Linked DNA regions of Adhaeribacter radiodurans. The protein of the gene in region 2 binds, or shares a complex with, the protein of the main gene of each other region. Links are inferred from orthologs where the notes say so. Each region holds a gene or a part of one and is shown on either strand. Other genes may lie near its edges.

What was found.
Region 1: the proteins of uvrB (region 2) and HUW48_RS05350 are in contact, whole or in part, in a crystal structure (PDB 7EGT), measured with the Thermus thermophilus proteins. The link is inferred for Adhaeribacter radiodurans from one-to-one orthologs. Residues at the interface, in WP_096411307.1 of Thermus thermophilus: Glu23, Leu25, Arg26, Asp27, Gly28, Glu29, Arg30, Phe31, Arg55, Glu326, Asp327, Phe328, Glu379, Ser382, Gln383, His398, Gly400, Arg401; in WP_096412145.1 of Thermus thermophilus: His654, Arg656, Phe657, Gln666, Asp668, Glu669, Lys680, Arg681, Leu682, Ser683, Lys685, Tyr686, Ala687.

What each region holds. Positions count from the first base shown.
Region 1 is NZ_CP055153.1:1,211,622-1,214,957, forward strand. Bases 16-3,019 are described here. They hold HUW48_RS05350 (ATP-dependent helicase), read right to left. Parts: upstream 2,630-3,019; coding sequence 401-2,629; downstream 16-400. Other genes in these bases: HUW48_RS05345 (DUF4290 domain-containing protein), read right to left, coding at 16-257; HUW48_RS05355 (BlaI/MecI/CopY family transcriptional regulator), read left to right, coding at 2,844-3,019. In the rest of the region: more of HUW48_RS05345, read right to left, coding at 1-15; more of HUW48_RS05355, read left to right, coding at 3,020-3,209. UniProt on the Escherichia coli protein: A helicase with DNA-dependent ATPase activity. Unwinds DNA duplexes with 3'-5' polarity. Translocates on single-stranded DNA with 3'-5' polarity. Initiates unwinding more efficiently from a nicked substrate than double-stranded DNA.
Region 2 is NZ_CP055153.1:6,700,515-6,703,726, reverse strand. Bases 182-3,061 are described here. They hold uvrB (excinuclease ABC subunit UvrB), read right to left. Parts: upstream 2,694-3,061; coding sequence 669-2,693; downstream 182-668. Other genes in these bases: HUW48_RS26345 (SH3 domain-containing protein), read left to right, coding at 3,043-3,061; HUW48_RS26355 (GNAT family N-acetyltransferase), read right to left, coding at 182-408. In the rest of the region: more of HUW48_RS26355, read right to left, coding at 1-181; more of HUW48_RS26345, read left to right, coding at 3,062-3,212. UniProt on the Escherichia coli protein: The UvrABC repair system catalyzes the recognition and processing of DNA lesions. A damage recognition complex composed of 2 UvrA and 2 UvrB subunits scans DNA for abnormalities.

The DNA.
Region 1 (3,336 bases), 5.5 Mb from region 2 along the record:
GCGCTTAACGGATACGGGCAATCTACATCCAATTTGCCATCTGACATGACAAACAAATGGTTCCACAGCTTTTGCTGCATGTCCTGAATATCCCGGATTGATGGATTAAGTTTCGCCATCAAGTTCACGAGCAATTGCGCGCTGCGGCTGCGTTGCGCCCGATCCTCAATGGATAAGATGTAAGAAACGATATTCTGAACATTTCTGCCGTATTCCCGCAGCAGCAGTTCTTGTTTAAAACTGGAATTAGCAATCATAAGGTAAAGGTAAGAATTTTTTGGATGTTAGATGTTGGATATTAGATATTAGACTTTTTAAATTTTTAACTCCGCACTAGATCTTAGATGCTTTTTTATCTAAATTTTATATCTAAAGTCAAACATCCAATATCCAACATCTATTATTCGTGTATGCGTAATTTGGCGAAGCTGAGGAGTAAGGTTTTTTCGCCGGCTTCTTCAAACTCAATAATGGCTTTGGTGCTGTTGCCTTGGGTATCCATTTTAGATACCACCCCGAAACCAAATTTAGGATGTTCTACGCGCATACCCGCTTGTAAGTTGGCAGTATCGCTGGGTACAAAATCAGCGGGCGGCACGTAGTTCGTGGCTTTCTTTGCCACAGGTGTAGCCGGAATCAGATTGCTTTTGCGTTTTAAAACTTTATCGAAAACTCCCGGACCTTCGCCGTACTGGAAATTTAAAAATCTTGGGTCTATTTCATCAATAAACCGGCTTTTCTCGCAAGCCCGCAAATTGCCCCACTGGTACCGGCTGGTAGCGTAGGAGAGCGTTAATCTTTTTTCGGCGCGGGTAATAGCTACGTAAAATAACCTGCGTTCCTCTTCTAAATCAGCCCGGGTAGTGAGCATCATCTGGCTCGGAAATAAGTTTTCTTCCATCCCCACAATGTGCACGTTTCTAAATTCCAAACCTTTAGCCGAGTGAATAGTCATCATGGTTACGTATTCGCTGCCATCGTCCTGTTGTTTGTCGGCATCGGTAATTAAAGCAATGTCCTGCAAAAAGGCCGACAAGCTTTTGTCTTCTTTTTCCGGGTCATCCACAAATTCTTTAATCCCGTTGAGCAATTCCTGAATGTTTTCGTAGCGGGCCAGACCTTCAATAGATTTATCGGCGTACAGCTCTTCTACGATGCCGGATTGTTTGGCAATGTGCTTGGCTACCTCAAAGGCATCCTGGTGCTCGGCCATAATGGCGAAGCTCTTAATCTTGGTGGCAAAATCTTCGATGGGAGCGGCTACCCGACCGGTTAAAAAGCTCTTCGCGTTGCTAACCACTTCCCAAATGGTATGATTAGTCTCGTTGGCCGAAACAATGATTTTCTCGATGGTAGTATCGCCAATGCCGCGTTTGGGATAGTTAATTACGCGACGCAAGGCTTGCTCATCGTTAGGATTAACCGTAAGGCGGAGGTAGGCAATTAAGTCTTTAATTTCTTTACGCTGGTAGAACGATAATCCCCCGATAATGCGATACTTTATGTTCATTTTGCGCAACGCTTCTTCCATGGCCCGGCTTTGGGCATTGGTGCGGTACAAAATCGCAAAATCTTCGTAAGATAAGTGGTTGTTCATCTTCTCCTCGAAAATGGCATTCGCTACTAATTTGCCTTCTTCGTTGTCGGAGTTGGCTTTTAATACTTCAATCAGCGGACCTTCTTCGTTGTCGGTGAAAACATCTTTACGAAGCTGGGCTTTGTTGTTTTTAATAACTGAATTAGCCGCGTATACAATGTTTTTGGTAGACCGGTAATTTTGCTCCAGTTTAAATACCTCCAGTTCCGGATAATCGCGTTCGTAATTTAAAATATTCTGAATATCGGCTCCCCGGAAGGCGTAAATACTTTGGGCATCGTCGCCTACTACACAAATATTGCGGTTTTTGGCGGCCAGTTTGCGGGTTATCAGGTACTGCGAGTAGTTGGTGTCCTGGTACTCATCTACCATCACGTATTTAAAAATATTCTGGTATTTATTCAGGGCGTCTACATGGTCTTTGAACAACACGTTGGTGTTAAACAACAAATCGTCGAAATCCATGGCACCGGCCTTAAAGCAGCGACTTTGGTAAGCCTGGTAAATTTCACCGATTTTTGGTCGCATGGCGGCTTCGTCGTCGGCCTGAATGGTAGCATCCTGGCGGTATTGCGCTACGGTAATTAGCTTGTTTTTAGCGGCCGAAATCCGTCCCAGTACCATCCCCGGTTTATACAGTTTTTCGTCGAGGTTCATTTCTTTTACGATGTTCCGGATCAGGGTTTTAGAATCGTCGGTATCGTAAATGGTAAAGTTGCTGGGGTAACCAATTTTAGGCGCTTCGGACCGCAGAATTTTCGCAAACACCGAGTGGAACGTGCCCATCCAGATGTTTTTGGCTTCGTTGCCAATAACTTTCTCAATCCGGTGCCGCATTTCTTTGGCGGCTTTGTTGGTAAAAGTTAACGATAAAATATTAAAAGGATCTACGCCTTTACTGATTAAGTGAGCAATCCGGTAGGTTAATACCCGGGTTTTGCCGGAACCAGCGCCGGCTATAATCATTACCGGCCCGTCGGTGTGCAGTACGGCGGCTCTTTGTGATTCGTTTAGTAATTTCAGGTAATCCATTCGCTTCAGGGCTGTCTGGGAAATAGCTTGGCAAGTTAAAAAAAATATGTGGTACTCTCTCTTATTCTAACACGCAAACTACCTGGTTCAGTTTCTTAAAATTTCTATCTAATCACTTCTGAAAATAAAATTTACTAAAAATTTTATATTTACTAAAATTCAGTAAAATCACGAACTATTCGTAGTATTTGGAAGTAAAATTATAAGCAACTATATGGAAAAGCTAACTGCCCCGGAAGAACAAGCCATGCAAGCCGTCTGGAAAACCGGGGAAGCCCATGTGAAATTATTTTTAGAACAGATAAAAGAGCCGCGACCACCTTATACCACCCTTGCCTCCACGATTAAAAACCTCGAGAAAAAAGGTTATTTGAGCAGCCGTTTAGTGGGTAATACTTATTTGTATCAGCCGGCCATTTCGGAGGCCGAATACAAAAAGAAGTTTATGAGCGGCGTTGTGCAGAACTACTTTGCCAATTCTTATAAAGAATTGGTTAACTTTTTCGTGGAGCAAAAAAAATTATCGGCCGATGAGTTGAAGGAAATAATAGACATGATTGAGGGAAAAGATAAAAATTAAAAAACAACCATGCCGTTCTTATTATCTTATTTGCTGATAGTAACTTTTTGCCTCAGGGCAATTTACTTGTTTTACTGCTTTATTTTAAGGCCGCTTACTTTTTTAATTGGAACCGGCGGTATTTATT
Region 2 (3,212 bases):
ATTACCGCTTAACATCCAGGCTTGCGGATGGTGCGTAAATCCAATGTGCGGATAATACTGTTCCGCTGCCGGAGCGGCCAGCAAAATAATCTTGGCGTTTGGTCCGCCAGCCAGTTGAGTTTGTTTTATCAGCTCTTTGCCAATGCCTTGTTTTTGAAAATCGCGGTGTACCGCTAAATCAGATAAATAGGTAACAAAAGCAAAATCGGAGAGTGCCCGCGAAATTCCTACCAACTGCACTCCAGCCCAAGCTGTAATTACTAAATTAGCGTGTTGCAGCATAGCCTGCATTCGGGCCCGATCGTGAATGGGACGGCGTTCGCCCAAGGTAGAGGCTTCGTACAAAGCCAGCATTTCATTTAAATCTATTTCATTTCCAGTGCGGTAAGTAATAAGTGGACTTGGCATTTTGCAAGATAATTTATAAGAAGAATCCGGTTTCTGTATTCAAATAAAGGATATTTTAGATAAACTTACTCACCTTCTGTAAAGGAAATAAAGTAAAGTTAGGATTAAGCGATTTCAATTACATTAAAGATTGATTATGGAAATAGTAAATAGTAGTCACTTATTATTCTCAGATTAAATTTTATTTCTAATCGTACTTCAGATTTACTAATTAAACCGCATAAAAAAGCCTTCTGTTCTTTGCAGAAGGCTTTTTGAATTTAATCACGTTTATTTTTCAACAACTTGCGTAATTCAGCGAGCTCATCGCGGTACTTGGCAGCTTGCAGGAAGTCTAGCTCTTTGGCAGCGCCTTCCATTTGCTTTTCCGTTTTCTTAATGAGCTTTTCGAGCTCTTCGCGCTTCATGTACTGTATTACTGGTTCCGCAGCAATAGATACTTCGGCAGGTCCGGCGTATACTTTCGGAGTTGGTCGGGCATCTGCCACCGCCGTTTGCTCAAATATTTCTTCTTTCGATTTACGTACCGTGGTTGGTGTAATACCATTTGCTTCGTTGTAAGCCATTTGCACTGCCCGTCTACGGTTAGTCTCATCAATGGTACGTTGCATAGAACCTGTCATGCGATCGGCGTACATAATTACTTTACCCTGGCTATTCCGGGCAGCCCGACCAGTAGTTTGAATCAACGAGCGCTGATCGCGGAGGAAGCCTTCTTTATCAGCATCCAGCACGGCCACCAACGATACTTCCGGTAAATCCAAGCCTTCGCGCAGTAAGTTTACCCCGATTAACACATCAATATGCCCCAAACGCAGTTCCCGTAATATCTCTACCCTATCTAAAGACTTAATTTCGGAATGGATGTATTTTACTTTAATGTTCAATTTCTCCATGTACTTGGAAAGCTCTTCGGCCATACGTTTAGTGAGGGTAGTAACCAATATGCGATCGCCCATTTTAATGCGTTCGTCAATTTCATCGAGTAAATCATCTACCTGATTTACGCTAGGTCTTACCTCAATTATGGGATCCAGCAGACCGGTTGGCCGGATAATTTGCTCAACTATTACCCCTCCGGATTTCTGAAGTTCATAATCGCCGGGTGTGGCGCTCACAAATAAGGTCTGCTTCATCATCGACTCGAACTCGTTGAAAGTAAGCGGACGATTATCCATCGCCGACGGCAACCGGAATCCCCACTCTACCAACGCAGTTTTGCGGGAGCGGTCGCCACCCCACATGGCCCGCACCTGGGGTGTAGTAACGTGGCTTTCGTCGATTACCATCAGGTAATCGTTCGGGAAATAATCTAACAAACAGAAAGGCCGCGCTCCCGGGCTACGCCGGTCAAAATACCGCGAATAGTTTTCGATACCCGAACAATAACCCAATTCCCGGATCATTTCCAGGTCAAATTCGGTCCTTTCTTTAATTCTTTTGGCTTCTTCGTCGCGGCTTTCTTTTGAGAAATACTCATGCTGCGCCATTAAATCGAACTGAATTTCGCGGATTGCCTGTTGCATAACGTCTTGCCCGGTTACGAATAAGTTAGCCGGATACAACGCAATCTGCTCTTCTTCGGCGATCATTTTACCTGAAGCCGGATCAATGCGCCGGATAGACTCAATCTCGTCGCCAAAAAAGTAAATTCGGTAAGCATAATCCGCGTATGCCGGGAAAATATCAACGGTATCACCTTTCACCCGGAAATTTCCACGGGAAAATTCGGCCTCGGTGCGGCTATACAAAATCTGGACAAACTGATATAGTAATTGATTGCGGCTTACGCGCCGACCGGGCTGTAAATAAATAACATTCTTTCCAAATTCTTCGGGGTTACCAATACCGTAAATACACGATACCGATGCCACCACAATAATATCGCGCCGCCCCGACAGTAACGATGAAGTACAGTGCAGCCGCAGTTTCTCAATTTCTTCGTTAATGGCTAAGTCTTTCTCAATAAAAGTATTAGAAGAAGCTATGTAAGCCTCGGGTTGGTAGTAATCGTAATACGAAATAAAATACTCCACGGCATTATTCGGGAAGAACTGTTTAAACTCGCCATAAAGCTGAGCGGCCAATGTTTTGTTGTGGCACAATACCAGGGTAGGTTTTTGCACCTGCTGAATAACGTTAGCTACCGTAAAGGTTTTTCCGGTTCCCGTGGCGCCTAATAATACTTGCGCCGGTTCGCCGTTTTGCACGCCTTCCACTAATTGCGCAATAGCTTTAGGTTGGTCGCCGGTGGGTTTATATTCAGAAGTTAAATTAAAATCCATGCAGATTTTTTAAAGATTTGTGAACATATTATAACAATTTACAACCTCTTAGAGTTGCTTGTCTTCTTAATTAAATCCTGATCTACTGCTCAATTAGTAAATTTTTTATAATTGTTTTAAGATAACTAATTTATTTACGCTAAACAGATTTTCTTTTCTCTATTGCGTGGTGCTGTTAATTAGCTTATATTGAAACAGCTACCATACTAATATTATAAAAACAAGGAAAAATATTTGAATAAACTACAAGTATATTACCGGTTACAGTCTGACTTTAAAGTAATTTTTAAAGCCTTCTTCTTTATCATGCCCCTAAATACAATACTCCGAACCAAATCAATCCAACTAAATGAAAACAAATTTACTTTATCTACTAAGCTTTTATTTTATCTCGGGCTGCGCGCCTACTCTCTCCCCTTCCTCCTACGAAGGAAGCAGCAATTATAAGCCAATTAATGAAACTTACACCGCCGGAAGAAGCGGCGTATCCCTGAGAAGAATCCCAAAGATTTTTGCTCC